DNA from 3 places in the Microbacterium lacusdiani genome. Region 2 is predicted to be linked to each of the others. Evidence: predicted binding sites of a transcription regulator. Region 2 holds the regulator's gene; each other region holds the start of a gene.
What was found. The regulator LexA, encoded in region 2, represses DNA repair genes until DNA is damaged. The targets are predictions, from matches to a motif close to TCGAACANNTGTTCGA.
Positions count from the first base shown of each region.

Region 1: the regulator LexA is predicted to act here: its motif matches at 6,099-6,114, upstream of ACYVGN_RS03275 (HNH endonuclease signature motif containing protein).
Region 3: the regulator LexA is predicted to act here: its motif matches at 7,195-7,210, upstream of ACYVGN_RS09055 (HNH endonuclease signature motif containing protein).

Region 1 is NZ_BAAGXJ010000003.1:241,380-251,512, reverse strand. It holds gene ACYVGN_RS03310 (hypothetical protein) at 1-854, shown strand, start outside; gene rsfS (ribosome silencing factor) at 854-1,228, shown strand; tRNA gene ACYVGN_RS03300 (tRNA-Ala) at 1,300-1,375, shown strand; gene ACYVGN_RS03295 (MATE family efflux transporter) at 1,458-2,933, shown strand; gene ACYVGN_RS03290 (cation:proton antiporter domain-containing protein) at 2,961-3,659, opposite strand; one part of gene ACYVGN_RS03285 (IS5 family transposase) at 4,361-4,711, shown strand; one part of gene ACYVGN_RS03285 (IS5 family transposase) at 4,713-5,255, shown strand; gene ACYVGN_RS03280 (hypothetical protein) at 5,348-5,770, opposite strand; gene ACYVGN_RS03275 (HNH endonuclease signature motif containing protein) at 6,136-7,419, shown strand; gene ACYVGN_RS03270 (YdeI/OmpD-associated family protein) at 7,498-7,875, opposite strand; gene ACYVGN_RS03265 (nitronate monooxygenase) at 7,935-8,942, shown strand; gene ACYVGN_RS03260 (NAD(P)-dependent alcohol dehydrogenase) at 8,997-10,037, opposite strand; gene ACYVGN_RS03255 (PQQ-dependent sugar dehydrogenase) at 10,108-10,133, opposite strand, start outside.
Region 2 is NZ_BAAGXJ010000010.1:84,391-94,523, reverse strand. It holds gene rplT (50S ribosomal protein L20) at 364-750, opposite strand; gene rpmI (50S ribosomal protein L35) at 780-974, opposite strand; gene infC (translation initiation factor IF-3) at 1,049-1,615, opposite strand; gene ACYVGN_RS08525 (DUF1844 domain-containing protein) at 1,921-2,331, shown strand; gene ACYVGN_RS08520 (SseB family protein) at 2,353-3,120, opposite strand; gene priA (bifunctional 1-(5-phosphoribosyl)-5-((5-phosphoribosylamino)methylideneamino)imidazole-4-carboxamide isomerase/phosphoribosylanthranilate isomerase PriA) at 3,104-3,850, opposite strand; gene hisH (imidazole glycerol phosphate synthase subunit HisH) at 3,910-4,596, opposite strand; gene hisB (imidazoleglycerol-phosphate dehydratase HisB) at 4,593-5,198, opposite strand; gene ACYVGN_RS08500 (histidinol-phosphate transaminase) at 5,263-6,354, opposite strand; gene ACYVGN_RS08495 (LysM peptidoglycan-binding domain-containing protein) at 6,389-6,799, opposite strand; gene lexA (transcriptional repressor LexA) at 7,064-7,783, shown strand; gene ACYVGN_RS08485 (S9 family peptidase) at 7,814-9,769, shown strand; gene ACYVGN_RS08480 (GNAT family N-acetyltransferase) at 9,777-10,133, opposite strand, start outside.
Region 3 is NZ_BAAGXJ010000014.1:6,258-16,390, reverse strand. It holds gene ACYVGN_RS09085 (flavin monoamine oxidase family protein) at 1-318, shown strand, start outside; gene ACYVGN_RS09080 (carbon-nitrogen hydrolase family protein) at 323-1,111, shown strand; gene ACYVGN_RS09075 (acyl-CoA dehydrogenase family protein) at 1,222-2,382, opposite strand; gene ACYVGN_RS09070 (CaiB/BaiF CoA transferase family protein) at 2,422-3,621, opposite strand; gene ACYVGN_RS09065 (GNAT family N-acetyltransferase) at 3,650-4,039, opposite strand; gene ACYVGN_RS09060 (nuclease-related domain-containing DEAD/DEAH box helicase) at 4,161-5,888, shown strand; gene ACYVGN_RS09055 (HNH endonuclease signature motif containing protein) at 5,907-7,184, opposite strand; gene ACYVGN_RS09050 (cation transporter) at 7,366-7,998, opposite strand; gene serS (serine--tRNA ligase) at 8,146-9,426, shown strand; gene ACYVGN_RS09040 (HAD-IIB family hydrolase) at 9,423-10,133, shown strand, end outside.

The DNA of each region.
Region 1 (10,133 bases), on a different contig from region 2:
GCGAGGAGGTGCCGCAGGAGGCGCAGCTCGCCGCGATCGAGACCGTCGTCGTCGGCGAGAACGAGACCTCCGTGGTGTACGAGGTCGTCGAGGTCCCGTTCGCCGACGAGCCGCGCGGTGACGCCGAGGGCGCGCAGGACGAAGAGCCTGTCGCCGCGGACGAGGTCCACGAGCTGGTCTACGAGGAAGAGGCTGACGAGCAGGACCGCGCCGAGGACCCGGACGGCGGCGACGTCGAGGCGGCCGAGCCGGCGCACCGGGCGGACGAGGAGTTCGCCGACCGCGCGGTCGAGACCGTGTTCGTCGTCGAGGACGCGCCGACCGGGGAGGTCCGCGCCGCCGAGGAGGAGCAGCAGGGGGCCGCGCCGACGTTCGGCCAGCGGCTGTTCGCTCCCGAGCCCCGTGAGGACCAGCCGGAGTCGTTCGAGCAGATCCTCACGCACGCGGCCGACTCGAGCGGCTCGTCCACGGCCGGCAGCACCCTCATCCTGGCAGCCGACCCGAGCACGATCCCGCTCTCGGCGCCGATCACGGCGACCGGCGAGCTGATCGTCACGAGCTCGCACACGCTGCCCGAGGGCTTCGGCTCCCGCGGTCACGCGCAGGGCGCGCAGGACGGCAAGGAAGTGGATGTCGTGCTTCTCGACGGCGAGCTCCCGCTCGCGTCGTCGCCGATGCCGCTCTCCGCGAGTGACGCGGTGAGCACATCGAAGAGCCCGTCGGAGGTGATCCGCCCGCCGGCACCGGAGAAGACCCACCGCCTGACTCTGCTGCTCGGCATCACGGCGGGCGTCCTGGGCATCGCACTCATCGGCGTGGTGGTCGCCGCCTTCACGACGGGAGTTCTGGGCTGATGGCCTCTGCCGAATCGATCGACATGCTGAAGATCGCCGCGGACGCGGCGTCGTCGAAGGGCGGCGAGGACCTCGTCGCCCTCGACGTGTCGGAGCCGCTGCCGCTGGTGGACGTGTTCCTCCTCGTCACCGGCCGCAGCGAGCGCAACGTCGCCGCCATCGCGGACGAGATCGAGGACAAGCTGCACGAGGCCGGCGTCCGCCGCCTGCGCCGCGAGGGCCGCGCCGAGTCGCGCTGGGTGCTCCTCGACTTCGGCGACCTCGTCGTTCACGTGTTCCACCAGGAGGAGCGCGCCTTCTACGCGCTCGAGCGCCTGTGGAAGGACTGCCCGGTGCTGCCGGTCGAGGTCGACACGACGCGCCCGGCGGAGTGAGCCGATTTCACGTGCGCGTCGACGTGTTGTAAGCTGAATGAGTTGCCCGGGGCTTCTACCGGGCAGCATCTGGGCCTGTGGCGCAGCTGGTAGCGCACCTGCATGGCATGCAGGGGGTCAGGGGTTCGAGTCCCCTCAGGTCCACCAAGAACCCCCGGTCTTCCGGGGGTTTTTCGCATCCCCGGCCGACCCGGGGACCGTCCATCCCCCTCGCCTCCCCGGACTCCGCATGGCCTCCACTCTCACCACGGGCAGCCCGTGGCGCGTCATCCTGTCGTTCACCGTGCCCCTGCTGCTCGGAAACGTCGCGCAGCAGCTGTATCAGTTCGTCGACACCGTGGTGGTGGGGCGCTGGCTGGGTGTCGACGCGCTGGCCGCCGTCGGCGCGACCGGACCGCTGCTGTTCCTCCTGCTCGGCTTCGCATGGGGCCTCACGTCGGGGTTCGCGATCCCGACCGCCCAGGCGTATGGCGCGCGGGACGACGACGCCGTGCGACGGTCGGTCGCATCCGGTGCGATCCTCACCGGCATCGCGAGCGTCGTGATCACCGTGGTGGCCCCGCTCGTGGCGCGGCCCGGGCTGGAGCTGCTGCAGACGCCACCCGAGCTGCTGGAGGCCGCGACGGTGTTCACCCAGGTGAGCTTCCTCGGCGCGGGCGCGACGATGTTCTTCAACCAGCTGTCGGGCATCATCCGCGCGATCGGAGACAGCCGCACGCCGCTGCTGTTCCTCGCTCTCGCGTGCGGGCTCAACGTCGTGCTCGTGATCCTCATGGTCGGCCCGCTCGGGTGGGGCGTCGCCGGAGCGGCGCTCGCGACCGTGCTGTCGCAGGCCGTGTCGGTCGCGCTGTGCCTGCTGTACGTGTGGCGGCGCATGCCCGTGCTGATCGTGCGACGAGCGCAGTGGCGGGTCTCGCGTGCCGACCTCGCCGAGCACCTGCGGCTCGGACTGCCGATGGGCTTCCAGGCGTCGATCATCGCGATCGGCATCCTCACCGTGCAGGTCGCGCTGAACACGCTCGGGTCCGAGGCGGTGGCCGCGTACACGACCGCATCGCGCGTGGACAGCCTCGCTCTCGCGTTCCTGCAGTCGCTCGGCCTCGCGGTGTCGATGTACACGGCGCAGAACCTCGGCGGCGGACGGCCCGACCGGATCCGCCGCGGCGTCGTGCAGGCCGTGCGGATGGCGCTCGTGGGATCCGTGCTGCTCGGCGTCGTGCTCGTCGCGTTCGGCGCCTCGATCATCCGGGTGTTCGTGGGCGACGGCGCAGACGAGGTCGTCGAGCTCGCGCACCTGATGCTCGTGATCAACGGGGTCACGTACTCGTTCCTCGGAGTGCTGTTCGTACTGCGCGGGGCCCTGCAGGGGCTGGGGCAGGCGATGGTGCCCACCGTGACCGGCGTGATCGAGCTCGTGGCGCGCATGTTCGCCGCGATCGCTCTCGGCGCGGTGCTCGGGTTCTTCGGCGTCGCGGCGAGCAACCCGCTGGCGTGGCTCGCGGCGCTGTTCATCCTCGTGCCGGCCTACGTGCGCGCGCACCGCCGCCTGGCGGCCATGCCGATCACCGCCGAGGTGACCACGGCCACGACGCCGATCGCCGTGATCGGCCCCACGGACGGGTCCATGGTCGTCGACGCCGTGCTCACCGCGCCGGTTCCGGTGGTCGTGCCGCGGCGGATGCCGTTCGCGCGGTCCCGGCGCTGAGCGGCTGATCTCGGGCTGACCGTCGGGTCAGACGGGCGTCTCCACCTCGCCGTCGCCCCGCTCTGCCGCGCGACGGCGCCGCGTCCGGTCCAGCACGGCCATCGCGGGAGTCGCCGCGACCCCGTGGATCAGGACCGATCCCAGGATGACGAGCGACACGACGGCCCACAGGCGCTCGGCTCCCGGGAACTCGCCGTTCTGCAGCGCATAGGCGATGTAGAACAGCGACCCCACGCCGCGCACGCCGAAGAAGGCGATCACGCCGCGTTCGCGCGGACCGGTCTTGCCGGGGGTGAGGCCGAGCCACCCCGTGACGGGCCGGATCACCAGGAGGAGGACGGCGGCGAAGAGGACGTCGGGGACGGTGATCGACTCGAGCAGTCCGCGCGCCACGGCTCCGCTCAGCAGGATGAGCACGACGACCGTGAGCAGACGCTCGATCTGCTCCACGAACGTGTGGAGCACCGAGTGCAGCCCGTGCGTGTGCTCGCCCGCGCGGATCGTGCACGCGCACACGAACACCGCGATGAATCCGTAGCCCTCCGCCACCTCCGCCAGGCCGTACGCGAGGAACGTGGCACCGAGCGCCACGAAGCCGTCAGCGCGCTCGGCGAAGCCCAGGCGCTCGGCGATGGACGAGAAGAACAGCCGTCGGAGCGCCCATCCGACGGCCAGCCCCGCGGCGAGCCGATGCCGATCCGCCAGAGCACGTCGACCAGCAGCCATTCACCGAGCCAGCCGGAGGGCGCGATGCCCGCCAGGCTGACCGCTATCGCGGCGTACGTGAAGGGGAACGCGAGGCCGTCGTTGAGCCCCGCCTCCGACGTGACCGCGAAGCGCGCCTCGTCGTCGTCGCTGCCCTCCTCGGTGAGGGGCTCGCTGACCTGCACCTCGCTCGCCAGCACCGGATCGGTCGGTGCGAGCGCCGCGGCCAGCAGCAGGGCGGCGGCCGCGCCCAGCCCGAGGCCCCACCAGCCGACGATGGCCACAGCGACGATCGAGAGGGGCACGTGATTCCCAGCAGCCGCCACGTCGTCGACCACGTGCGCCACGCGAACCTCCGGTTGATCGCCAGCCCGGCGCCCATCAGTGACACGATCACGCAGACCTCGGTGATGTGCAGCGCGAGCTCGGGGTGTGCGATCGGATCGGGGTCCGGAAGGCCGGGGAAGAGCGCGAAGGCGCCCATGCCGGCCGCGACGAACACCATGGGCATGGATACGGGCACCCTGCCCAGCAGGCGCGGCAGGAGCGCCGCCACCAAGGTCGCGATGCTCGCCGCGAGGTACAGCAGGCCCACCGGATCCAACGCCATCCCGCCATCCTCGTCGCGGTGGCGTGCAGGCGCGAGCACTGGCGACGTCGCCTGCGTGTGTGCTAGGGCGTGTCTGACAAATAGTTCGGCGGCGCGCTGAGAGTCTGAGGTCGTGACGCGGTTTCAGGTGCTCTCGGATGCTCAGTGGTCGTTGCTCGAGGAGATGCTGCCGCGCCCGACCGGGCGCAGGGGACGGCCCTTCGCGGACGCGCGGTTGATGGTCGAGGGCATCGTCTACCGGTATCGGTGCGGGATCGCGTGGCGGGATCTGCCGGAGGTGTTCGGGCCGTGGCAGACGGTATGGACCTGGCATCACCGCATGGCCACGGAAGGCACCTGGGACAAGGTGCTCGCCACACTCACCGCCGCCGCGGACGAGGCGGGGCTGGTGGAGTGGTCGCTGTCGGTGGACTCCACGATCGCCCGCGCGCATCAGCACGCGACGAACACGAAGCGCCTCACAGGGGGCTGGATCGAATTACACGAATCCGGGCGTCGAGCCGCCTGATCACGCGGTCGGCCGCTCCCGAGGCGGCCTGTCGACGAAGATCCACCAGCTCGTCGACGGCAACGGGCTCCCGCTGGTCGCGCTGCTGACAGCAGGCCAGGCCGGGGACTCGCCGATGTTCCTGCCGCTGATGGGACACCTGCGTGTCGCCCGTCCCGTCGGCCGGCCCCGCACTCGTCCGGACGCGGTCCGGGGTGACAAGGCGTACTCATCCCGCGCGATCCGCGGGCATCTACGCGCCCGCGGGATCAAGGCCGTGATCCCCGAGCCGTCCGACCAGCAAGGCCACCGCAAGCGCCGCGGCTCACGCGGCGGACGCCCCGTCGGCCTCGACGCCGCCGACTACAAGGGCCGCAACGTCATCGAGCGCCGCTACTGCCACATCAAGCAATGGCGAGGACTCGCCACCCGCTACGACAAACTCGCGATCACCTACCGGGCCGCTGTCATCCTCAACGCCGTCATCGCCTGGACCCGGCAATTGTCAGACACACCCTAGCCGGGTCGGGTTCGGACGGCTCGCATCCGCTCGAACGCTCCGGCGCGACCGACACAGCGCTGACAGATGTGAACGCATCGCGCTGACAGGCGTCACGCGCTCGGTGGTGACCAATCTCTCGGCCCCTGCGCGGGCTTGATCGGTTCGACCCAGCCCGCTTTCGAGAGACGAATGGCTGATCTCGGTTCGGACGGCCAGACGCCGCCGCGGTGCATATTCACACCAGACCGGGCGGCGGCGTGCGAATAATCGGATCGGGCCCGACGCTCATTCTGGCGCTCGGTCAGCCGCAGCACGATTTCCGCGTGATAGGCCAACCGTGCGTCGGGGCGGAGCCGGAGGAACGACTTCGCCCATTGCCGGTCCCAATCGGCCGCGCAGAGGCAGGCGAGCACGAGGGGCCCGAAGATCAGGGACAGTCGCACCTGCTGTTCAGCCTCGGGAGGAAATGCGCCCGCGATCGCATTGATGGTCAGGCTCAGCGCGTCCAAGGCGTTGCGAATCAATTCGACCATTTCCGCCATTTCCTCGATCGCGCAAGCCGTCCCGCACATTGTGGCACGAAGGTCGAAGCAGTTGGGAAGACAGTATGTGAGCCGCCCCCCCCCCGAATTCACGTGGGTCCGAAAGGATTCGTACGTCGGCGTCGGCCTCGCCGGAATCGCATAGGCGCATCATGGTGTCGACGGTCACTGGGAGCATCGACGCCGGCTGCGCCGCCTCGCTCGTCCTGAGGGTCGACACGGCGACCGCGCCCGGCGCTGACGTCCTCTGGCAGCGGACCGGACATCGGCGGTCCTCGTCTCAGTCGCTCATTGCCGTTCCCCACAGGCTGCGCGACATTCGAACGAATGTCCGAGGCCCCTGGGATGATGGGGGCATGCCACGGTTCACGGATGCGGATGCCTCGGGGTGGGAGTTCACGCCCGGTGAGTTGGCGCGGACGCGGGAGATCGTGGAGCGGCTGAAGGCGATCCGGGTCGAGCGGGCGGGGCTGGATGCCGAGGAGGCGGCGCTGCAGGCGGAGGCGATGGGCATCGCGATCGACCAGATCGGGCGGATGCCGGATGCGAGCGTGTACGAGTTCCCGGTCCGGTCCATGGCCGCCGAGCTCGCGCTGGCGACGAGGGAGTCGCCCCGCGCGGTGCAGGGCCGGATGGATCGCGCGCACACGCTGGTGACCCGGTTCCCGGCGACGCACGCGGCGCTCGGGGAGGGGCGGATCACCTCCCGGCACGCGCAGCTGATCGTGGAGGCTGGTGCGGACCTCGATGAGGATGCGGTGCGGGCGGCGTTCGAGTCGGAGATCCTCCCGCTGGCGGAGAGGACGACCCCGTATCGCACCAAGGCGCTGGCTGCGCGGGTGGCGGAGAAGCATCAGCCGGTGTCCGCGACCGTGCGGCATGAGGAGGCGCGGGAGCGGCGGGGCACGTGGGTGGAGGACCAACCGGACGGGCAGGCGGTGCTGTGCATCAGCGGCCCCGCGTACGTGATCCACGCGGCCCATGACCGGCTGACCGCGCAGGCCCGGGTCGTGAAACGCGCCCGCGGCGGGTCAGAGGACCCGGCGGTCGCCGCGGACGAGCGCGACCTGGGGCGGCTGCGGGCGGACCTCGCACTGGATCTGCTGCTGTCGGCCATGCCGTCGGGTCACCCGGTCGAGCAGCACATCAACGCGAGCATCGAGGTCACCATCCCGGTCACCACCCTCGCCGGTCTCGACGACGAGGCGGCCCTGTTGGCGGGGTACGGGCCGATCGACGCGGACACCGCCCGCCGCCTGGCGGCGGGTGCGGTGGGGTGGGAGCGGCTGTTCCTCCACCCCGACACCGGGGCCCTGCTCACCGTGGACCACCGCACCCCGACGGCGGCGCAGCGGCGGTACCTGCTGGCGCGGGATGGGACGTGCCGGGTCCCGGGGTGCGCCACCAAGGCGAAGCACTGCGACATTGACCACACCATCCCGTGGTCCAAGGACGGGCCCACCAGCGTCGAGAACACGGCGCACCTGTGCGAGCCGCATCACATGATGAAGCACCACTCGCCCTGGGACGTCGACCAGGTCGGCCGCGGCATCCTCCGATACCGCAGCCCGGCCGGGTACGAGTACTTCGACACCCCGTACCGCATCGAATACGCCGGTGGCGGCGCACCACCCTTCTGACGTGCGGGGCGGCTGAGTGCCGAGCGTCAGCACCCAGTGCCGGCGGGCGCTCGGGCGCCTGACCGCCACCCGTCGCCGTCACGTCCACGGGTGGTCCCACCGTCCGTCCGCCTGCGCCGTCGCGACCTCGGCGAGCCCGCCGGGGCGCATCCGGCCCTCGGCGATCAGCCGCTCGACCTTCGAGATGTTGAGGCGGGACCACTTCGACGCCGGGCGCCGCCGCGCGTATCGCTGCAGGTAGGTCTCCTCGTCGCCGCCGCGGCGGACGGCGGAGACCCATCCGAAGCAGAGCCCCACGTCCACCAGCTCGTCCGAGCTGAGCGAGGCGGGCACGACGCCCTTCCGCGTCAGCCGGAGCCACACGACCCGGGTCTCGGGCCCGGCCTGCTCGAAGAACGCCTCCACGTCGGCCACCGACGGGCGGTCGAGAACGGGTTCGCCGTCGATCTCCGTCATGGCGGCACGCTACTGCGCACATCGGACATCGCGGGGAGCGCGGCGGGCAGGATGGACGCATGAGCCTCCCCGAGCCGCTGTCGCGCAGCAAGCCGGTGTTCGCCGCCCCGATGGCGGGCGGCCCGAGCACGCCGGCGCTGGTGATCGCGGCGGCGCGCGCCGGCCACTTCGCGCAGCTCGCCGCCGGATACAAGGCCGTCGACGCGCTGCGCACGGACATCGGGGCGGTGCGCGAGGCGGGAGTCGACCTGTTCGGCGTGAACCTCTTCGTGCCGAACATCCATCGCATCGACGACGCGGCGTACGCCCGCTACTGGGAGCGCATCGCGCCGAGCGGGACGTCGATGCCCGCGAAGACCGAGGACGACGACGCCTGGGGCGCGAAGGTCGAGCTGCTGCTGGCCGACCCCGTGCCCGCCGTCAGCTTCACATTCGGCCTTCCCGAGCGCACGGTGATCGACGCCTTCCGCGACGCCGGCACGCTGGTCCTGCAGACCGTCACGTCGGCCGCCGAGGCGCGGAGCGCGATCGACGCCGGCATCGATGTGCTCGTCGTCCAGGGATACGGGGCCGGCGGCCACTCCGGCGTGTGGGAGGCCGGGGTGCTCCCGGCAGCGGTCCCGCTTGTCGACCTCGTGCGGGGCATCCGGGAGGCCGTGGCCGCTCCCATCGTCGCGACAGGAGCGGTGTCGCGCCGCGATCAGGTCGCCGAACTGCTCGATGGGGGCGCTGACGCCGTGGCGGTGGGCACGATGCTGCTCCGGGCGCGCGAGAGCGGCACGTCGGCTGTGCACCGCGCGGCGCTCGCGGATCCCGCGTTCACGCGCACGGAGCTCACGCGCGCGTTCACGGGGCGGCCCGCGCGGGCGCTCGCGAACCGCTTCGTCGAAACCCACTCGGCGCACGCGCCGTCGGGCTATCCCGCGATCCACCACCTGACCCGCGCGATGCGGGCGGACGCCGCGGCGCGCGGCGACAGCGGAGCGGTGCACCTGTGGGCGGGCGAGGGCTGGCGGGACGCCAGGGAAGCGCCTGCGGCGGAGATCCTCCGCGACCTGACGCCGTGAGCGGCGGCGCGATCGGCCGGCCGACGGGGCCGTCGATCGCGCCGCGCTCAGGGCCTACAGGGTCGCGGCGTCGATCACGAAGCGGTAGCGGACGTCGCTCGAAAGCACGCGCTCATACGCGTCGTTGATCTGCGTCGCCTCGATGAGCTCGATCTCGGGCGCGATCCCGTGCTCCGCGCAGAAGTCGAGCATCTGCTGCGTCTCGGCGATCGACCCGATCGTCGAGCCGGAGAACGAGCGGCGGTTCGCGAACAGCGTGAAGAGGGTGACGGGCAGCGGCTCCGGCGGGGCGCCCACGTTCACCATGGTGCCGTCGAGCGCGAGCAGCGACAGGTAGCGGTCGACGTCGAGGGGCGCGCTGACCGTGTTCACGATGAGGTCGAACCGGTTGGCGAGCCGCTCGAAGGTCTCGGGGTCCTCGGTCGCGAAGCATTCGGATGCGCCGAACGCGATCGCGTCGTCCTGCTTGGCGAGCGACCGGGACAGCACCGCGACCTCGGCGCCCATCGCGGCGGCGATCTTGACGGCCATGTGGCCGAGGCCGCCCAAGCCGACCACCGCGACGCGCTTGCCCGGTCCCGCGTTCCAGTGCGCGAGCGGCGAGTACGTGGTGATCCCCGCGCAGAGCAGGGGAGCGGCGGCCTCGTACGGGATCGCCTCCGGCACCTTCAGCACGAAGTCGGCGTCGACGACGATGTGCGTCGCGTAGCCGCCCTGCGTGATCGTGCCGTCGACGTCCATCCCCGCGTAGGTCTGGATGTTGCCCTTGAGGCAGTAGTTCTCCATGCCGGCCCGGCAGTTCTCGCACTCGCGGCACGAGTTGACCATGCAGCCGACGCCGACCCGGTCGCCGACCGCGTGCCGCGTGACCTCCGGGCCGACCTCGACGACCTCGCCCACGATCTCGTGCCCGACGACCTGCGGGTAGGCGATCGGCCCCCACTCGCCGCGGACCGTGTGGATGTCGCTGTGGCAGATGCCCGCGTAGCGGATGGCGATCAGCACGTCGTTCGCGCCGACGTCGCGCCGCTCGATCGTGATCGGCACGAGCGGCTCGGTGGCGGACGGGGCGGCATAGGCGTTCACGGTGAGCATGTGGTCCACGTTAGGCCGCTCATCGGGCCACGGGCTCCGATCGCGTCGGCATCGGCCCCGTGCCCCGGCATCAGCGGGGTTCGATCGCGAGGATCC
Region 2 (10,133 bases):
TCTATGGCCGCGCAGGCATACCGACATGAAGCGCAGGTGACGCGCGCGCCGCGCGCACGTCACCTCGGGGAACACGCAGCGACCCGCAGGGGCCTGGATGACCCGCGTTTCGACTCCGCTCCTTCGTCGCTCCGCCCAACGACCGGGGTGAGCCGGCAATAAACCCTGCATCTACCGTCGTGCGAGCGAAGCGAGCGTGCCGCGGAGCGGCCAAACCGCAGCGCGAAGCGCTGCCGAACGGAGCGTCAGCGACGTTCTCGCTCGCGAAGGGCCCCCGAAGGGGCGCCCGCACGCGTGCGACCCGCTTTTGATAAGAAGACAAGAGGGCGCCCCCGAAGGGACGCCCTCTTGGAAGCGAGATGCTTACGCGGCCGACTTCGGCGCGTTCACGTCGCTGGGCAGCGCGGCCTTGGCGGTCGCGACGAGCGAGGCGAACGTGGCGGGCTCGTTCACGGCGAGCTCGGCCAGGATGCGACGGTCCACCTGCACGCCCGCGAGGCCGAGGCCCTGGATGAAGCGGTTGTAGGTGATGCCGTTCTGACGCGCGGCGGCGTTGATGCGCTGGATCCACAGGCGACGGAAGTCGCCCTTGCGCTTGCGACGGTCGCGGTACGCGTAGACGAGCGAGTGGGTGACCTGCTCCTTCGCCTTGCGGTACAGGCGCGAACGCTGGCCACGGTAACCCGAGGCGCGCTCGAGGATGACGCGACGCTTCTTCTGGGCGTTGACTGCCCGCTTGACTCTAGCCATTCTTCATTCTTCCTAACGGGATGTTCGCGTCAGCGACCGAGGAGCTTCTTGACCTGCTTGAGGTCGTTGCCCGAGATGACCTGGTCCTGGTTGAGACGGCGCGTGCGACGGCTCGACTTGGACTCGAGGTTGTGGCGCATGCCCGCCTGCTGCTTCTTGATCTTGCCGCTGCCGGTGATCTTGAAGCGCTTCTTGCTGCCCGAGTGGGTCTTCTGCTTCGGCATCTTCTCTTCCTTCGTGATGCGCCCCTCGGGGCGACGTTGTGTGCACCCGCCGGAGCGGGAGTCTGTGGGGCGGATCACTCCGCGGCCGGGGCCTGCGCCTTCGCCTCGCGCGCCGCGGCCTTGGTGGCCGCGCGCTGCGCGTTCTGCTCGGTCTTGACCTCGGACTTGTTCTTGTGCGGCGCGATGACCATCACCATGTTCCGGCCGTCCACCTTGGGGTTGGACTCGACGGTGCCGAACTCGGCGACGTCGTCCGCGAACTTCTTCAGCAGGCGCACGCCCTGCTCGGGGCGCGACTGCTCGCGACCGCGGAACAGGATCATGGCCTTCACCTTGTCACCCGACTTCAGGAAGCCCTCCGCGCGCTTGCGCTTGGTCTCGTAGTCGTGTTCGTCGATCTTCAGGCGGAACCGGACCTCCTTGAGGACCGTGTTGGCCTGATTGCGACGGGCCTCCTTGGCCTTCTGCGCGGCCTCGTACTTGAACTTCCCGTAGTCCATGATCTTGACGACGGGAGGCTTCGAGTTGGGGGCCACCTCGACGAGGTCGAGATCGGCCTCCTGCGCCAGGCGGAGGGCGGCCTCGATGCGGACGACGCCGATCTGCTCGCCGTTCGGGCCGACGAGTCGGACCTCGGGCACGCGGATGCGCTCGTTGGTACGGGGATCGCTGATGCGGAACTCCTTGGGTGGGTGACTGAGGCCACCGTGACGACGTTTTCGTGCCACGGGCGGGAGAGAGACTCAGCATCCACCCGGCAGACGTCACACGTCGGCCTCACCCGATCAGGCATGCCGCGGCGGCCTGGAACACTCGCGCGAACGCGAGGGAGTGCATGACCCGGTAGCCTTATGACGGCAAGCGCGGGTGGGAAGTGAATCCTCTTTCGTCCGGCTTCTCATGCGAGAAGGTCCGGAGCCCGGGAAAGTCTAGCAGAGAGCGGCACATGAGCACCAACCCCGGCCACACCCACTCCTTCGACGCCCAGCGCGAGGCGCGCTGGGAGGAGCAGGACCGCGCCGCGGCCGACACCTCGGCCGTGCGGGACATCGCGGACGTCGCGGCCGTCGAGGTCATCGGCTCGGCCTGCGTCCACCTCATGAGCGCGGCCGCCGTCAAGCTCGGCCTCGCGGACTCCCCCGACGCCGACGCCGACATCGACCTCGACGAGGCGCGCAAGCTCATCAACGCGCTCGCCGGCCTCGTGACCGCCGCAGCCCCCGAGATCAGCGACATGCACGCGCGCCCCATCCGCGACGGCCTGCGGTCCCTGCAGCTGCGCTTCCGCGAGATCTCGACCATCCCGGACGAGCTGGGCAAGGGCCCCGGCGAGAAGTGGACGGGCCCGGTCGTCTGACCGGCACCCGCCCCGCGGCGGCTACTCAGTGCTCGCGAGCTTGATCGCGAGCGAGTCGACGAGGGTCGCCACGCGGTCGTCGGTCGACCAGCGGCGCGCCAGCCGGGCCAGCACGGCGTCGAGCTCGGTCCGGTCCAGCCCGGACATGAGCGTGAGCCGCACCACGAGCTCGGGCCCCTGCAGCCGCGCGGTCGGGTCTCCCGGCTCCACCTCGAGGTCGAGCACGGCGAGCTCGCCCGCGATGCTCTCCTGCAGGCCGAGGAAGACGTCGGGGTCGGCGAAGCTGGGGGTCCACGGCTCGCCCTGCGCGATCGCCCAGACGGCCGGGCGGCGGACGACGAACTCCGTGTCGGACGTGGGGTCCAGCACCATCAGGTCCGTGTGCTCTGCCGACGCGGCCAGCGCCGCGCGCACCGCCTCGACGGGGATCGGACGGGCCTTCGCGTCCCAGCGACCCAGCGCCTCGACGGAGCTGAACACCGGCAGCACGCTGCGGCCGTCCGGCGCGGCGACCGTGACGATCGAGAGCTCCTGCGTCTTGTCCACCACAAGCCCGTGCGCGCCGACGCCCTCGTCGCCCTTCTCTGCCACCAGCGGAATCAGCACGCGCGCGCGACGCAGCGCGTCGACGACCGCGACCTGATCCCCGTCACCCGCGCGGAAGGCGGTCAGCGCCGCGAGCAGCGCGGGGTCGGCGGAGCCGTCGTCGGACGCGTGGGGGTTCGCCTCGAAGTGACGTCCCTCCCACGGGACGCCGGCGGAGTCTGCGCGGTCAGTCGGCCGCGACATCCAGCGCCTCGGCGAGCGTGAACGCGCCCGCGTAAAGGGCCTTGCCCACGATCGCGCCCTCGACGCCGTTCGGCACCAGGCGACGCAGCGCCGCGATGTCGTCGAGGCTCGAGACGCCGCCAGACGCCACGATGGGCTTCGGGGTGCGCGCCGTGATCTCGCGCAGGAGGTCGAGGTTCGGCCCGCGCAGCGTGCCGTCCTTCGTGACGTCGGTCACGACGTAGCGGCTGCAGCCGGCCTCCTCGAGGCGCTCCAGCACGTCCCAGAGGTCGCCGCCCTCCTGCGTCCAGCCGCGCGCCGCGAGCGTCGTGCCGCGCACGTCCAGGCCGACGGCGATCGCGTCGCCGTAGCGGCCGATGACCGACGCGGTCCACTCGGGGTTCTCGAGCGCCGCGGTGCCGAGGTTGATGCGCTGCGCGCCGCTCTCGAGGGCCGCCTCGAGCGAGGCGTCGTCGCGGATGCCGCCCGACAGCTCGACGTTCACGCCGCGCAGGTGCTTGATCACCTTGCGCAGGACGCCCGCGTTGCTGCCGCGGCCGAACGCCGCGTCCAGGTCGACCAGGTGGATCCACTCGGCACCCTGCTTGGCCCAGTTCTCGGCCGCCTCGATGGGGTCGCCGTAGTCGGTCTCGGTGCCGGCGGCGCCCTGGGTCAGGCGGACGGCCTTGCCGTCGGCGACGTCGACAGCGGGCAGCAGGATCAGTCCGGGGGTGGACGCGAAGTCGTTCATAGCTCCCAATGTGCTTCGGATCCGCGAGCGCCGGGAATCTCCCGTCGCGGGGCACGATCTCAGAGGTTAGCCCCGCGGAGGCCGTCGATCCAATTCCGCAGCAGGCGGATGCCCGCCTCCCCCGACTTCTCGGGGTGGAACTGGGTGGCCGAGAGGGGCCCGTTCTCGACGGCCGCGAGGAAGCGGCCGCCGTGCTCCGCCCAGGTCAGGACCGGCTGCGGGAAGGGCGGCTGGACGTCGAGCGTCCACTCCTGCGCGGCGAACGAGTGCACGAAGTAGAAGCGCTCGTCCTCGAGCCCGCGGAACAGGCGCGAGCCCTCCCCCGCCTCCACCGTGTTCCAGCCCATGTGCGGCACGACGGGCGCCTTGAGCTCCTCGACCACGCCGGGCCACTCGCCGAGGCCCTCCGTGTCGACGCCCCGCTCGATGCCGTGCTCGAACAGCACCTGCATGCCGACGCAGATGCCCAGCACGGGCCGTCCGCCCGCCAGGCGGCGCTCGATGAGCTCGGGACCCCGCACGGACCGCAGCTGCTCCATGACGGCCCGGAAGGCGCCGACGCCGGGGACGAGCAGGCCGTCCGCGTCGAGGATCAGGCCGCGGTCGCGCGTGAGCCGCACGTCCGCTCCCGCCGACTGCAGGGCCTTGACGGCGGAGTGGATGTTCCCGGAGCCGTAGTCCAGGACCGCGACGACGGGCTTGTCGCCCTCGCGCACGGCGTCGTCGGGGGTGTTCGCCTCGCTCACAGGGCTCCCTTGGTCGACGGGATGCCCTCGACCAGCGGATCGAGCGCCTTCGCCTGGCGGAACGCGCGCGCGAGCGCCTTGTACTCGGCCTCGGCGATGTGGTGCGGATCGCGGCCCGAGATGACGCGCACGTGCATCGTGAGGCCCGCGTTGAATGCGAGCGCCTCGAACGTGTGGCGCACGAGCGACCCGGTGAAGTGACCGCCGATCAGGTGGAGCTCGAAGCCGGCGGGCTCGCCCTCGTGCACGAGGAACGGCCGGCCGGAGATGTCGACGACGGCCTGCGCGAGCGCCTCGTCCAACGGCACGAGGGCGTCGCCGTAGCGCGAGATGCCCGACTTGTCGCCGAGGGCCTCGCGGATCGCCTGGCCCAGCACGATCGAGATGTCCTCGACCGAGTGGTGGGCGTCGATGTGGGTGTCGCCCGTCGCGGTCACCGTGAGATCGGTCAGCGAGTGCTTCGCGAACGCCGTCAGCATGTGGTCGAAGAACGGCACGCCGGTCGAGATGGTGCTGCGGCCGGTGCCGTCGAGGTTCAGCTCCAGCTCGACGCTCGACTCGCTGGTGGAGCGGGTGCGGCGTGCGATTCGGGCAGTCGTCATGCCCGCGAGTCTAGTCGGGGCGCGGTCGCCGCCGGACCGCGCGGCGACCGCGCACGGCCTCCGCTCAGCGACGGCCCAGCTCGGCCAGGGCCTCCAGGAACGCCGTGGTCTCCTCCTCGGTGCCGGCCGTGACCCGCAGGTGGCCGGGGATGCCGATGTCGCGGATGAGCACGCCTCGGTCGTACAGCGCCTGCCACGTCGCGGCGGGGTCGGAGACGCCGCCGAACAGCACGAAGTTCGTCCACGACTCGTACGCGCGGTAGCCGAGCGCCTCGAGCGTCGCCGACATCCGGTCCCGCTGCACGACGATCTCGTCGACCATCCGCAGCATGGTGTCGGAGTGCCGCAGAGCCGCGGTCGCGGCCGCCTGCGTCAGCGCGCTGAGGTGGTACGGGAGACGGACCAGGCGCAGCGCGTCGATCAGCACCGGATCGGCCGCGAGATAGCCCACGCGGGCGCCGGCGAAGGCGAACGCCTTGCTCATGGTGCGCGAGACCGCGAGGCGGGGGCGCCCGCCCAGCAGCGTCAGCGCCGAGGGCGACTCGTGCGGCGCGAACTCCTGGTACGCCTCGTCCACCACCACGATGCCGTCTGTCGCGTCGTACACGGCCTCGACCACGTCGAGCGACAGCGGCGTGCCAGTGGGGTTGTTGGGGGCGCACAGAAACACGACATCGGGCCGCGCCTCCGCCACCTGGCGGGCCGCGTCCTCCGGGTCGATCGTGTAGTCGTGGCCGCGCGTGCCGCCGATCCACTCGGACCCGACGCCCCGTGTGAGGAGCCGGTACATGGAGTAGGTGGGCTCGAAGCCGAACGCCGAGCGCCCGGGACCCGCGAACGCCTGCAGCACGTGCTGCAGCACCTCGTTCGAGCCGTTGCCGGCCCAGATCCGGCTCTCGTCGAGGCCGTGGCCGAGGTACTGCGCGAAGCCCTGCCGGAGCTCGGTGAACTCGCGATCCGGGTAGCGGTTGACGTTGCGCAGAGCCTGGGCCACCGCGTCGGCGATGTCGTCCGCGACCTCGGCCGGCACGGGATGCGTGTTCTCGTTGACGTTGAGTGCCACGGGGAGAGGCGCCTGAGGTGCCCCGTAGGGCTTCTGCCCGCGCAGGTCGTCGCGGATCGGCAGTTCGTCGAGAGTGACCGTCACCCTCTCAATGCTAGGGCCGCTCGGACGGGTGGCCTCTCGTCCGTCAGCGGGCCGAGGAGTACTCCGCCGGGATCGCGAGCCGCTCTCCGGCGGCGACCGACGAGCTCTGCAGCTGGTTCAGCGCGACGATCGCGTCCACCACGTCGCGCGGGTCCGCGGCCGGAGCGATCTCCTCCGCGATCGACCAGAGCGAGTCGCCCGCCATGACCGTCACGGTGTCGAACGTGCCGGCGGGTGCGCCGTCCTCGCGCGACGCGAGGGCGCCTCCGCCGCTGATGACGGCGAGGGCCAGGCCCGCGGCGACCGGAGCCGCGGCGAGGGCGGCCAGCACGCGACGACCGCGGCGCGTGACCCGCAGCCGCGTCGCCGGCGCCACGCGGACGGCGCGCTCGGTGCGGAGGGCACGGGCGGGGCGGACCGGGGCCTGGTAGGCGGTGATGCTCACGGTGGTCATCTGCGGCTCCTTCAGCTTCCTCGAGAGGATCGGAGAGGCTTCGCATCCGGCGCTCGGCCGGGAGGGCCGGATGCGAAGCTCTGTTCCGAATCTATCTTCGAAGATTCGAATCTGTCAACGTCTTCTTCGAAAACCGGTCCGAGATGTCACGCGACACGCTCGAACAGATCTTCCGGATCCGCGTGGTTCTCGGATACCGTTTCGATGAAGGACACTCCACCACGGGCCACCGACATCGGATGTCGGAGCGAAGGAGCACGGGACATGAGCGCCGTCGACACCAGCACGTCGAACCTCGACGCCGGACAGTCGGCTGCGGCCGACGAGAAGCCCCGCACGCGGCGCCGCAAGAGCCTCAGCGACAAGCAGCTGGCCATCCTCGAGGTCATCCAGCGCTCGATCCAGACCAAGGGCTACCCGCCCACGATGCGCGAGATCGGCGACGCGGTCGGCCTCAAGTCGCTCTCGAGCGTCACGCATCAGCTGGGGCAGCTCGAGCTGAGCGGCTACCTGCGCCGCGACCCCGGCAAGACGCGTGCGATGGAGGTGCTGATCGACCTCCCCGGCCAGTCGGCGGAGAACCTCGACGCGGGCATGCCCACGGTCGGCGACGCCGCCATGGTGCCGCTCGTCGGCCGCATCGCGGCGGGCGTGCCGATCACGGCCGATCAGCAGGTCGAGGAGATCTTCCCGCTCCCCCGCCAGCTGGTCGGCAAGGGCGAGCTGTTCATGCTGAAGGTCTCGGGCGAGTCCATGATCGACGCCGCGATCTGCGACGGCGACTGGGTGGTCGTGCGCGTGCAGAACACGGCGGAGAACGGCGACATCGTCGCGGCCATGCTCGACGGCGAGGCCACGGTCAAGGTCTTCCGGCAGCGCGACGGCCACACGTGGCTCCTGCCGCGCAACTCCGCGTTCGAGCCGATCCTCGGCGACGAGGCGGTCGTGCTGGGCAAGGTCGTCGCGGTGATGCGCGCGGTCTGACCTCCGCGGGCTCCCCGATAGCGTGGGGGCATGGCACAGACGCTCCCATACGGATCCTGGCCCTCGCCGATCGCGGCAGCCGACATCGCCGGAGGCTCGCCTCGCCTGGACGGCGCGCGCTTCGTGGGCGACGAGATCTGGTGGAGCGAGAGCGTGCCGTCGGAGCGGGGGCGCACCGCGGTCTTCCGGCTCACGGACGACGAGCCCGAGGCGCTGCTGCCGGCGCCCTGGAACGCGCGCTCGCGCGTGCACGAGTACGGCGGCGGTGCGTGGACCGTCACGCCGGCCTCCGAGCTGCTTTTCGTGGAGGGCTCGGATCAGCGCGTGCACCGGTTGACCGTGGGCGGCGCGCCCGAGCCCCTCACGCCGGCGGGCCTGGGGATGAGCTTCGGCGACCTCACGTTCGCCGCCGGTCCCGACGGCGGGGGCCGGCTGTGGGCCGTGCGCGAGACACACGCCGGCGACCGCTCCCCCGTGCGCGATATCGTCGTGATCCCGCTCGACGGCTCCGCGGCCGACGATCCCGAGGCGATCCTCAGCGTGGTGGCCGGTTCGGACTTCCTCGCGTACCCGGCGCCGCGCGGCGACCGACTCGCCTGGATCGCGTGGGACCACCCGGACATGCCGTGGGACGCCTCCGAGCTGCGCGTGGGCCGGATCGGCCCCGACGGGCGCGTGGCGGACCACGTGGTGGTCGCGGGGGGCCGCACGGAGGACGGCGGGATCTCGGCGCTGCAGCCCGAGTGGACCGGCGACGACGAGCTCATGTTCACCGCCGACCCCGAGGGCCGCTGGAACCTCCACTGGGTGCGGTTCGACGGCCTCGGCGCGACCGGCCCGGAGCCGATCTACCCCGCCGACGCCGACACGGGCGGACCGCTGTGGAACCTCGCGACCCGCTGGTTCGCGGCGCTCGACGACGGCCGGATCGTCGCGGTGCGCACGCACGGCGCCGACGAGCTCATCGTGATCGATCCGACGTGCGGCGCGGTGGACGGCCTGGAGACCTCGCTCACCGGCGGGGTGCTCGTGCGGGACGCACAGGGCTCCCGCGTCCTGCTCACGGGCGCCGGCACCCGCGTCCCCGGAGGCCTCTGGCTCCTGGACGTCGACGCGCGCACGCTCACCGCGCTGCGCGGCGGGGTCTCGGCGCTCGCCCCCGCATGGATGCCGACCTCCCGCGCCGTGACCTTCGAGGGTCCGGACGGCGACGTCCACGCGTTCGCATACCCTCCGACCAACCCGGATGCGACCGCTCCCGAGGGCGAGCTGCCTCCGTACCTCGTGCTCGTGCACGGCGGGCCGACCGCGCACGCGTCGGGCGAGCTCTCGCTCGCGGTCGCGTACTTCACGAGCCGCGGCATCGGCGTGCTCGACGTGAACTACGGCGGATCGACCGGCTACGGCCGCGCGTACCGCGAGCGGCTGCGCGGCCGCTGGGGCATCGTCGACGTCGCCGACACGGCCGCCGCCGCGCGGGGGCTCGCGGCGGCGGGTCTGGCGGATCCCGCCCGGATCGCGATCAAGGGCGGCTCGGCCGGCGGCTGGACCGTGCTGTGCGCGGTCGCCGACACGGACGTGTTCGCCGCCGGCATCAGCCGCTACGGCGTCGCGGACCTGCGGCGGCTGGCCGACGACACGCACGACTTCGAGGCGCGGTACCTCGACGGCCTCGTCGGCCCGCTCCCCCAGGCCGAGCCGCTGTACGTCAGCCGCTCGCCCCTGTCGCGGCCCGAGACGCTGCAGACGCCGCTGCTCATCCTGCAGGGCGCCGACGACCCGGTGGTGCCGCCGTCGCAGTCCGAGGCGCTGCGCGACGCGCTGGCGGCCAACGGCGTGCCGCACAAGTACCTGCTGTTCGAGGGCGAGTCGCATGGCTTCCGGCAGGCGGAGACGCTCGTGCGCGCGTTCGAGGCCGAGCTGGCCTTCCTGGGCGCGATCCTCGGGTTCGAGACCCCCGGGGTGCCGCCGATCGACCTGGACTGACTCCGGGTCAGCCCAGTCGCATCCCGAACGCCTGGACCCCCTCGTGCGAGGGCAGGCGCGAGAACCCGACGCGGTCGTAGAACGCCAGGGCGCCGGCGTTCCGGGTCGCGGCGGTCAGGTGCAGCCCCGGCACGCCGCGGCGGCGCAGCTCGGCGACCAGCGCCTCGATGAGCCGGCGCCCCCACCCCCGCCCCTGGGCCTCGGGCAGCAGGTCGATGTGCAGGTGCGCCGGGTAGCCCGCCGCGGCGTACGGCTCCGCGCCCGGCCGGCGTCCGTAGGCGTAGAGCAGGATGCCCTCCTGGCGCGTTCGCTCCCGCTCGGGTCGCGCGCGTCCCTCGGTGCGCGACGGCCACCAGTCGACCCG
Region 3 (10,133 bases), on a different contig from region 2:
GGCGACCCCGTCACGGTCACGTGGGAGGACGACCCGTACTTCCTCGGGGCGTTCAAGGGCGCGCTTCCCGGCCACTACCGGTACAACCACCGGATGTACACGCACTTCATGCAGGACGGCGCGCCCGCGGACGAGCGCGGCATCTTCATCGCGGGCGACGACGTGTCTTTCACCCCGGCCTGGGCCGAGGGCGCGGTGCAGACGGCGCTCAACGCGGTGTGGGGCGTGATGCACCACTTCGGCGGCGCGAGCCACCCCGACAACCCCGGCCCGGGCGACCGGTTCGACGAGCTCGCGCCCGTGGCGCTGCCGGAGTGATCGGATGACCCCGCTGCGCGTCGCGGTCTGGCAGTGCGCCTCGCTGCCGGGAGACGTCGCGGGCAACCTGGCGCGGCTCGAGGCGGCGTGCGAGCGTGCGGCGGCCGAGGGCGCGGACGTTCTCGTCACGCCGGAGATGTTCGTCACGGGATACGACATCGGCGCCGAGCGGACGCGCGCGCTCGCCGAGCCGGCGGACGGGCCGATCGCCGCCGCCGTCGCCGAGATCACGCGGCGCACCGGGGTCGCGGTCGCGTACGGGTACCCCGAGCTGCTGCTCGACGGCGCGGTGGCCAACGCCGCGCAGCTGATCGACGACGGGCGCGCGGTCGGCGCCCACCGCAAGGCGCACCTGTTCGGCGGGCTCGACACCGAGCGTTTCGCGCCCGCGACCGAGCGGCCCGCGGCGTTCGAGTTCCGCGGACGCCGGATCGGGATGCTGATCTGCTACGACGTGGAGTTCCCCGAGGCCGTGCGGTCGCTCGCGCTGGACGGCGCCGAGGCCGTGCTCGTCCCGACCGCGAACATGGTGCCCTACGAGATCGTGTCGACCGTGCTCGTGCGGGCCCGCGCCTACGAGAACGGCGTCGCGCTCGCCTACGCCAACTACTGCGGCACGGAGTCTTTCGAAGGCGGGGGCGAGCAGGTCTACGCGGGCCTCAGCACGGTGTGCGGCGCCGACGGTTCGGTGCTCGCGCTCGCCGCGGCCGAGGGCGAGGAGCTGCTGATCGCCGACCTCACGGGCGACCCCCAGCCCTACCTCCGCGACCGGCGGCCCGACCTGTTCGGGTGAGTCGCTGCCGTTTCGACTCGCTTCGCTCGCTCAACGACCATGAAATCTATGGTCGTTGAGCGAGGGAGCGAAGCGACCGAGTCGAAACGCCCTGACGCCCGCCGCGGCTCCTAGCGGAACGCCTCGAGCCCCGTGATGTGGCGGCCGAGCACGAGCGTGTGGACCTCGTCCGTGCCCTCGTAGGTGCGCACCGACTCGAGGTTGTTCGCGTGGCGCAGGGGCGAGTACTCGGCCGAGATGCCGTTGCCGCCGAGGATCGTCCGGGCCTCGCGCGCGATCGCGATCGCGTCGCGCGTGTTGGCGAGCTTGCCGACCGAGATGTGGTGCGGCTGGAGCTTGCCGGCCTCCTTGAGGCGGCCCAGGCGCAGGGCGACGAGCTGCCCCTGCGTGATCTTCACGGCCATGTCCGTGAGCTTCGCCTGCGTGAGCTGGAACGACGCGATCGGGCGGTCGAACTGGCGGCGCTCCTGGGCGTAGTGCAGCGCCGTCAGGTAGCTGTCGCGCGCGGCGCCGAGCACGCCCCACGCGATGCCGTAGCGGGCCTCGTTGAGGCACGAGAACGGGGCGCGCAGGCCGCGCGCCTCGGGCAGCCGGGCCGACTCGGGCAGGCGCACGTCCTCGAGCGTGATGTCGCACTGGATCGACGCGCGCATCGACATCTTCGGCGCGATCGGCGTGGCCGTGAAGCCGGGGGTGTCGGTCGGCACCGCGAAGCCGCGCACGCCCTCGTCGGTCTGCGCCCAGATCACGGCGACGCCTGCGATCGACGCCAGGCCGATCCAGCGCTTCGCGCCGTTGAGCACCCAGTCGTCGCCGTCGCGGCGGGCGAACGTCTTCATGCTGCCGGGGTCGGATCCGGCGGTCGGCTCGGTCAGGCCGAAGCAGCCGACGAGCTCGCCCTTGGCCATCCGCGGCAGGTACTCGTTCTTCTGCTCCTCGGAGCCGAACTTGTGGATCGCCGACATCGCGAGCGATCCCTGCACCGACACGAACGTCCGAAGGCCCGAGTCGCCGGCCTCGAGCTCGAGGGCCGTGAGGCCGTACTCGACCGCGCCGCGGCCGGGGCATCCGTAGCCGGAGTAGATCATGCCGAGCGCGCCCAGGCGTCCGAGCTCCGGGATGATCTCGGTCGGGAAGTGCGCGCGGTCGTACCAGTCGGCGATGCTCGGACGGATGTGCTCGTCGACGAACGCACGGACGGCATCGCGGGTGGCGAGCTCCGTCTCGGTGAGCAGATCGTCGAGGTCGAGCAGGTCGGCGGGGCCGCTCATGGGGCCATCTCCTTCGGTGGCGGGGGTGTCGATCTCACGCTATCCGACGGCGTCGCCATCGGCCGTTTCGGGGGCGTCGAGCCACGCGCGCACGTCGTCGCCGTGCTCGTCGAGCGCGGGCGCCGCGCGGCGCGGCGGCTCGAACGCCGGGTGCCACAGCACCGGATGGCGCACCTGCCGCCCGTGCGAGACGCCCGCGTCGTCGACCACCTCGATCGTGGGCTCGAGGCCGATGCGCTCGGCGAACGCGAGCCCGTCGGCGATGTCGCCCGCCTGTCCCGCGGGCACGCCCGCCGCCGTGAGGCGCTCCTGCCACTCGGCCGCGGTCGCCGTCGCGAGCGCCGCCTCGAGCGCGTCGCGCATCTCGGCGCGGTGGGCGACGCGATCCGAGTTCGTGCGGAAGTGGTCGTCCTGCGCCAGCTCGGGGATCCCGAGCGTCTGGACGAGCTTCGCGAACTGGGCGTCGTTGCCCGCCGCGATCGCGAGGGGCCCGTCGGCGCAGCGCAGCAGCTCGTACGGCGCGATCGACGGATGCACGTTGCCCAGGCGGGTGGGGGAGACGCCCGCGCCGAGGTACGCCGACGCCTGGTTCGCGAGCGCGCCCTGCAGGCTCGAGAGCAGCGACACCTCGATGCGCGAGCCGGTGCCAGTGAGTTCGCGGCGGCGCAGCGCCGCGAGCGTGCCGATCACGGCGTCCTTGCCCGTGAGCACGTCCACGAGGGCGACGCCGACCTTCATGGGGTCGCCGTCGGGCTCGCCCGTGATGTGCATCAGGCCGCCGAGGGCCTGCACCACGAAGTCGTATCCGGGCATCCGCGCGCCGCCCGCGGAGCCGAAGCCCGTGACCGACACGTAGATCACGCGGGGGTTGTCGCGCGCGACGTCGTCGTAGCCGAGGCCGAGGCGGTCGAGCGTGCCGGGCAGGAAGTTCTCGATCACGACGTCGGCGCGCGCCGCGAGGCGCCGCGCTCGCGCGACGTCGGCCGGGTCCTTCAGGTCGAGCGCGACCGACTCCTTGTTGCGGTTCACGCCCTCGAAGTAGGTCGCGGCGTGTGCGCTGTAGGGCGGTCCCCACGCGCGGGTGTCGTCGCCGGCTCCGGGTCGCTCGACCTTGATCACGCGCGCGCCGAGGTCGGCGAGGGTCATCGTGGCGAGGGGGCCCGCGAGCACCCGCGAGAAGTCGGCGACCAGGATGCCCTCGAGCGGCGCCGGGGCGGAGGGGCGGGACGTCTCTGTCACTGCGCCAGCCTATGCGGGCGGCACGCGCTCAGCCGCGCCACTCCTCGGCGAGCAGGCCGTAGTTCATGCCGTCCATCCACTCGCCCGAGCGGTGCAGGCCCGTCTTGCGGCTGTGCTCCTCGCGTCGCATGCCGAGCCGCTCCATGACGCGCCACGACGGCTCGTTCGCGGCGAGGCACCCGGCGTGGACCCGGCGCAGCCCGAGCTGCGTGAAGCAGGCGCCGATCACGGCGCGCAAGGCCTCCGTGGCGTAGCCGCGCCCCTGGTGGGCGGGGTCGAGGGTCCACCCGAGCTCGGCCTGCACGCCGCGGCCCTGCTCGGCGACCTCGGCCTGCGCCCAGCCGTCCTCGATCCGGAGCATGACGTCGCCGATCAGCTGGTCCTCGCGCTCGATCACGAGCTGGTCTGAGGGAGGTATGGCCTCTTGTAGCCGACGAGTACGTCAGGATCTGGGATCTCCCAGGTCTCCGAAATACTTTCGGTTGACGAGCGATAGCTGAGTGTTAACCGCGCGCGCAGTTTGACGCGAGAATTCAGTCATGCCTCCCCACATGATCCCCGCCCGCCCCCGCAAGGGCGCGAACGGATCCGAGCGGCGGGTGTTCGACGCGTTCGCCTCGGTCCGCGGGCATGACGACTGGATCGTGATCCACAGCCTGCAGCTGCGACGGCACGCCACGCAGTTCCAGGGAGAGGCCGATTTCCTCGTCCTCGTGCCCGGGCGCGGGATCGTGGTGATCGAGGCCAAGAGCCCCGAGTACGTCTCGTACCGCGACGGCGAGTGGATGCTGGACCGGGTGCCGAACCCGGGCAAGAGCCCGTTCGATCAGGTCGACGGGGCGATCCGGAGCCTGCGCGGGTTCCTGGCCCGGCGCGAGATCCTCGTCGGATCCGAGCCGATCGCGCGGCTCGTGTGGTTCACCTCGCTCGGGCGCCACCAGTTCGAGACGCACGGCGACATGCAGTTCTTCGAGTGGGAGCTCGCGTTCCGCGACGACCTGCGCCGCCCGGAGGCGCTGATCGAGAAGGTGCTCGCCGAGCACGATGCCTGGTACCGCACGGTCGACGGGGTCGCGCACGACCCGGCCGTGATGACCGGCGATCACGTCTCGACGATCGCGCGGGCCCTGCTCGGCGACCTCGAGGGCGGGCGCACGCTCGCCGACCGCAAGCTCGAGCGGCTCGACGACGAGCAGCGACTACTGAAGTCGCAGGCGCGCATCCTCGACGCGGTCGCCCGCAACGACCGGATCTACTTCGAGGGCCCCGCGGGCACCGGCAAGAGCCACCTCGTGATGAGCGCCGCGAAGCGCCACGCGGGGCAGGGCGCGCGCGTGCTCGCCGCATGCTGGAACGAGCTGATGGCCGACGCGCTGCGCGAGCGTCTCGGTCGCCACGCGGCCATCCACGCCACGAGCCTGAACGCGCTCATGCTGCGGATCGCGGGCCTCGAGGCCAACCGGGTCGACGCCGACAACGCCTGGTATACCGAGCGCTTGCCGCAGCTCGCGATCGAGGCATTTCGCGCGGCGCCCGACCGGCACGCGTACGACGTCGTGTGCATCGACGAGTTCCAGGATGTCGCGGGCCTGCCGGGCGTCCTCGCCTTCCTCGACGAACTGGTCGCGGATGACGCGAAGCTGGTGCTCGCCGGCGATCGGCGACAGCAGATCCTGAGGCCGTCGACCACGCACGTCGATCCGTTCGCGGTCGCGCGCGAGCACTTCCCGGGGCTGATGCACGTCTCGGTGGACCAGGGTGTGCGCCAGGTCGCGGCGCTCGCATCCGGTGCCGAGGAGCTGCTCAGCCGCCGGTTCGGATACTCCAGCCACCGCCTCGTCACGAACGACCCGGGCGCCCTGTCGATCGTCCCCGTCGGTACCGACAACGCGGGCGCCGAGCTCGCCCGCTCCCTCCGCGAGCTGCTCGAGCATCATCAGGCGCACGACGTCGTGATCCTCAGCCCGTTCGGCGAGCGGCACTCGCTCGTGGGCCGTCTGCTCGCCGCGCAGAACTTCACGAAGGACGAGAAGTGGCTGCGTGCTCAGCTGCGGCCGCTCGTGGGCGCGGCGGACGGCGACGCGCATGGACGTGTGCGCTGGGGATCCATCGGCAAGTTCAAGGGTCTCGACGCCGAGGCGGTCATCCTGACCGACGTCGGCGACGCGGGCATCGCGTTCGCGTGGGAGCACGGACTGTCGTGGTTCGACCTGCTCTACGTCGGGCTCACGCGGGCGCGCTACCGCTGCGTCGTCGTCGCGGGGTAGGCGCCATCGCGCCCTGCGTCAGAACGGGGGATCCCCGTCCGCCGCGGCGGTGGCGACGAAGCGGACCGTGGGTGGCGGCTGTTCGTGGAGCACCTGGCCGGTGGGGGTGATCCACACCATGACGCCGTTGTCGTTGCGGCAGCCCCAGCGGCCGTGGTGCTTGAGCACGTGGTGGGCTCGGCAGAGCGCGGCCAGGTTGCCCACGTCGGTGGCGCCGCCCTCGCTGTAGGGCACCGTGTGGTCGATGTCGCATCGGCGGATCGGGCGGCGGCAGCCGGGGAAGCGGCAGTGCTCGTCGCGCGCGGTGAGGAACCGGCGCTGCTCGGCCGTGGGGGTGTAGGTGTCGACGGCCGTGAGAGCACCGGTCTGCGGGTCGCGGAAGAGCCTCGCCCAGGTGTGGGCCCGGCCGGCCAGGCGGCGGGCGGTCTCGGGGGCGACGGTGCCGACGCGCGTCGCGTGCGCGGGCTGGTCGTCGGCCCCGGCGATCACCTCGGCGGGCACGGTCACGTGGACCGCCGCGCGGATCTCGTCGAGACCTTCACCCGCCGCGGTCGGCGTCGCCGTGAGGAGCATGTCGGTGACGACGTCCGCCCGGATCTGCGCGAGCGTGCGCGGATCCTCGTCTCCTTCGCCGACGCCGGCCTTCACCTGGCGGGCGATCGCGTTCGACCGGTCGTCGATGCCGGCCGCGAGTGCCGCGTCGACGAGCAGCTGGACCAGCGCCATGCCGTCCTGGTCGGGCGTCACCCACATCCCCCGGCGCTCGTTGGCCTCCTCGTGGCGCTCCTCGATCGTCTGCGGCTGCAGCCGCTCGGCGATCGCCTGGCAGATCGGTCGCAGCTTGCCTGCGGTGGTGTCCGTGAACTGGAGGGCGATCTGCTCGTACCGGGCGCGGAGTTCGTCGTCGAGTCGGCCTCCCTCACCGCACACGACGCGGGCCTGAGCGGCCGTGATCCGGGACTCGGCGAGGGCCGTGAACGTCGCCGGGAAGCGCTGGATCATGACCGCGGCATCGTCCATCTTCGCGCGCACCGACGTGTCGGGAACGCGCGAGACGGCCGCGAGATCCGCGGCCATCGACCGGATCGGCACCTGATAGGACGACGGGCGAGTGCCCGGCATCGCGAACATCACGTCCTGCGCGATCGCGTACGCCTGCGCGTGGAGGCTCGCCTCCATCGCCGCCAGGCCTGCCTTCGCGCTCTCGACGTACGCGAGGCCTGCCTTGATGGTCAGCACCTGTTCGCGCTGCGCGTCGGAGAGATCCCAGCGCTCGTCGAACGGGTTGGTGGCCATGAAGCCAGTATAGAACGAATGTTCGAATGTCGCAAGAGATCTTGTGGGGAGGTTCGGTCGGTTTCGACTCGCTTCGCTCGCTCAACCAGCACAGAGCGGCTCGCTCAACCAGCACAGAGGGCTCGCTCAACGAGCACAGAGGGGCTCGCTCAACCAGCACAGAGAGGAGGAGGGAGGCGGATCAGTCCACCGCCTCGCCGGCGAGCACCTTCGCGGCCAGGCGCTCCTCCTCGCTGACCTCCCAGACCTCCCACGCGGAGTGCAGCGCCAGAAGGATGATCAGGCAGCCCAGGATGAGGTCGGGCCATCCGGACGACGTCCAGGCCGTGATCGCCGCCATCGCGATGATCGCGACGTTCACGAGCACGTCGTTGCGCGCGGACAGGAACGCGGCGCGGCTGAGGGACCCGCCGTGATGCCGGACCCGGGCGAGCAGGACGGCGCTCAGCCCGTTCACGACGATCGCCCCGATCGAGGCGAGCACCACAGGCAGCACCTTGGGAGCCTCGGGCGCGAGGAAGCGCTGCACGGCCTCCCACGTCGCGAACCCCGCCGGCGCCAGGATCAGCACCGCCATGACCTTGCCCATCAGGGCGCGACGGGCGAGGGCCCAGCCGAGTGCGATGAAGATCAGGAGGTTGATCGAGGTGTCCTCGAGGAAGTCGACGCTGTCCGCGAGCAGCGACACCGAGCGGGCCTGCAGCGCGACGACGAACTCGACGAAGAAGTAGGCGAGGTTCAGCAGCGCGACCGTCAGCACCGCGCGGCGGATGCGGCGGCGGAGGTCGGCCCCGTCGTCGGCAGAGGGCGTCATGGTTCGACGGTAGTGGGCGGGGGATGCCGTGACCGGGCTTCGGGGGTTTCGACTCGCTTCGCTCGCTCAACCGGCAGAGGAGGAGGGTCGTTCACCCTGCACCGGGTGAGAGGGAGCTCCCGCGTCCGCGAGACCTAGACTGGGCGGGTGATCGATCCCGCTCTGCTCCGCGACAACCCCGACCTCGTGACCCGCTCGCAGGTGGCCCGCGGGCACTCGCCCGAGACCGTGACCGCCGCGGTCGAGGCAGAGAAGGCGCGGCGCGCCGCCATCGCCGCGTTCGAGGAGCTGCGCGCCGAGCAGAACGCGTTCGGCAAGCAGGTCGCCAAGGCGCCCAAGGACGAGAAGGCCGCGCTCGTCGCGCAGGCGAAGGACCTCGCGAACCGCGTCAAGGACGCGCAGCAGGCCGTGACCGAGGCCGAGGCCGCGTTCGCCGAGGCGGCCGCCCGGATCGAGAACATCGTGCTGGATGGCGTTCCGGCCGGCGGCGAGGACGACTACGTCGTGCTGCGCGAGGTCGGCGACGTGCCGGCGTTCGACCCGGCCGAGTTCCCCGACGGCCCGCTCGACCACCTGGCCCTCGGCGAGAAGCTCGGCGCGATCGACATGGAGCGCGGCGCGAAGGTGTCGGGCGCGCGGTTCTACTTCCTCAAGGGTGTCGGCGCGCGGCTCGAGATCGCGCTCATGAACTACGCGCTCAGCAAGGCGCTCGAGGCCGGCTTCACGCCCATGATCACCCCCACGCTGGTGCGCCCCGACATCATGGCGGGCACCGGCTTCCTCGGCGCGCACGCCGACGAGATCTACCGCCTCGAGGCCGACGACCTGTACCTGGTCGGCACGAGCGAGGTCGCGCTCGCCGGATACCACAAGGACGAGATCCTCGACCTGTCGGACGGTCCGCTGCGCTACGCCGGATGGTCCACCTGCTACCGCCGCGAGGCCGGCTCGCACGGCAAGGACACCCGCGGCATCATCCGCGTGCACCAGTTCAACAAGCTCGAGATGTTCGTCTACACGACGCCGGAGGACGCGGCCGCCGAGCACGAGCGCCTGCTCGCCCTCGAGGAGGAGATGCTGCGCTCGCTCGGCCTCGCGTACCGTGTGATCGACACGGCCGCCGGCGACCTCGGCTCGAGCGCCGCGCGCAAGTACGACACCGAGGCGTGGGTCCCGACGCAGGGCGCGTACCGCGAGCTCACGTCGACCTCGAACTGCACCACGTTCCAGGCGCGCCGCCTGGACATCCGGCACCGGCCTGAGGGCGCCGCGAAGACCGAGCACGTCGCGACCCTCAACGGCACGCTCGCCACGACGCGCTGGATCGTCGCGCTGCTCGAGACGCACCAGCGCCCCGACGGCTCGGTCGTCGTGCCCGAGCCGCTCCGCCCCTACCTCGGCCTCGACGTGCTGGAGCCGATCGCGTGACGGACGAGCGCGTGGCGGGTCGCCGGCTGCTCGTGGCGCTCGACCTCGACGGCACGGTGCTGCTCGAGGACGAGTCGTTCAGCCCGCGCGTGCACGAGGCCGTGCGCCGCACGGTCGACGCCGGGCACATCGTGACGATCGCGACCGGGCGCAGCTGGGAGGCGACGTCGTACATCCTGCACGCGCTCGGCATCCTGCCGGAGTTCGTCGTGTGCTCGAACGGGGCGGCCATCCTGTCGCGCGACACCACGCAGGAGACCGGCTACGCGCGGCACACGACCGAGACGTTCGACCCGACCGAGGTGCTGACGCTGCTCGAGAAGCACCTGCCCGACGCCAAGTACCTCGTCGAGCTCGCCGACGGATCGCGCCTCTACACGCATTACGTGGACGACTGGGGCCTCGAGCGCGACACTGCGAAGCACGTCGAGATCGACGACATGAAGGGCCGCCAGGTCGCCCGCGTCGTGGTCGTCTCGCCCGAGCACTCCGAGGACGAGTTCGTCAGCCTCGTCGACCAGATCGGGCTGCACCACGTGTCGTACTCCGTGGGCTGGACCGCGTGGCTCGACATCGCTCCGCAGGGCGTCGACAAGAGCACCGCGCTCGAACAGGTGCGCGAGTGGGAGGGCATCGACCCGGCGGACGTCGTCGTGATCGGCGACGGCCGCAACGACATCGGGATGTTCCAGTGGGCGTCGGGGCAC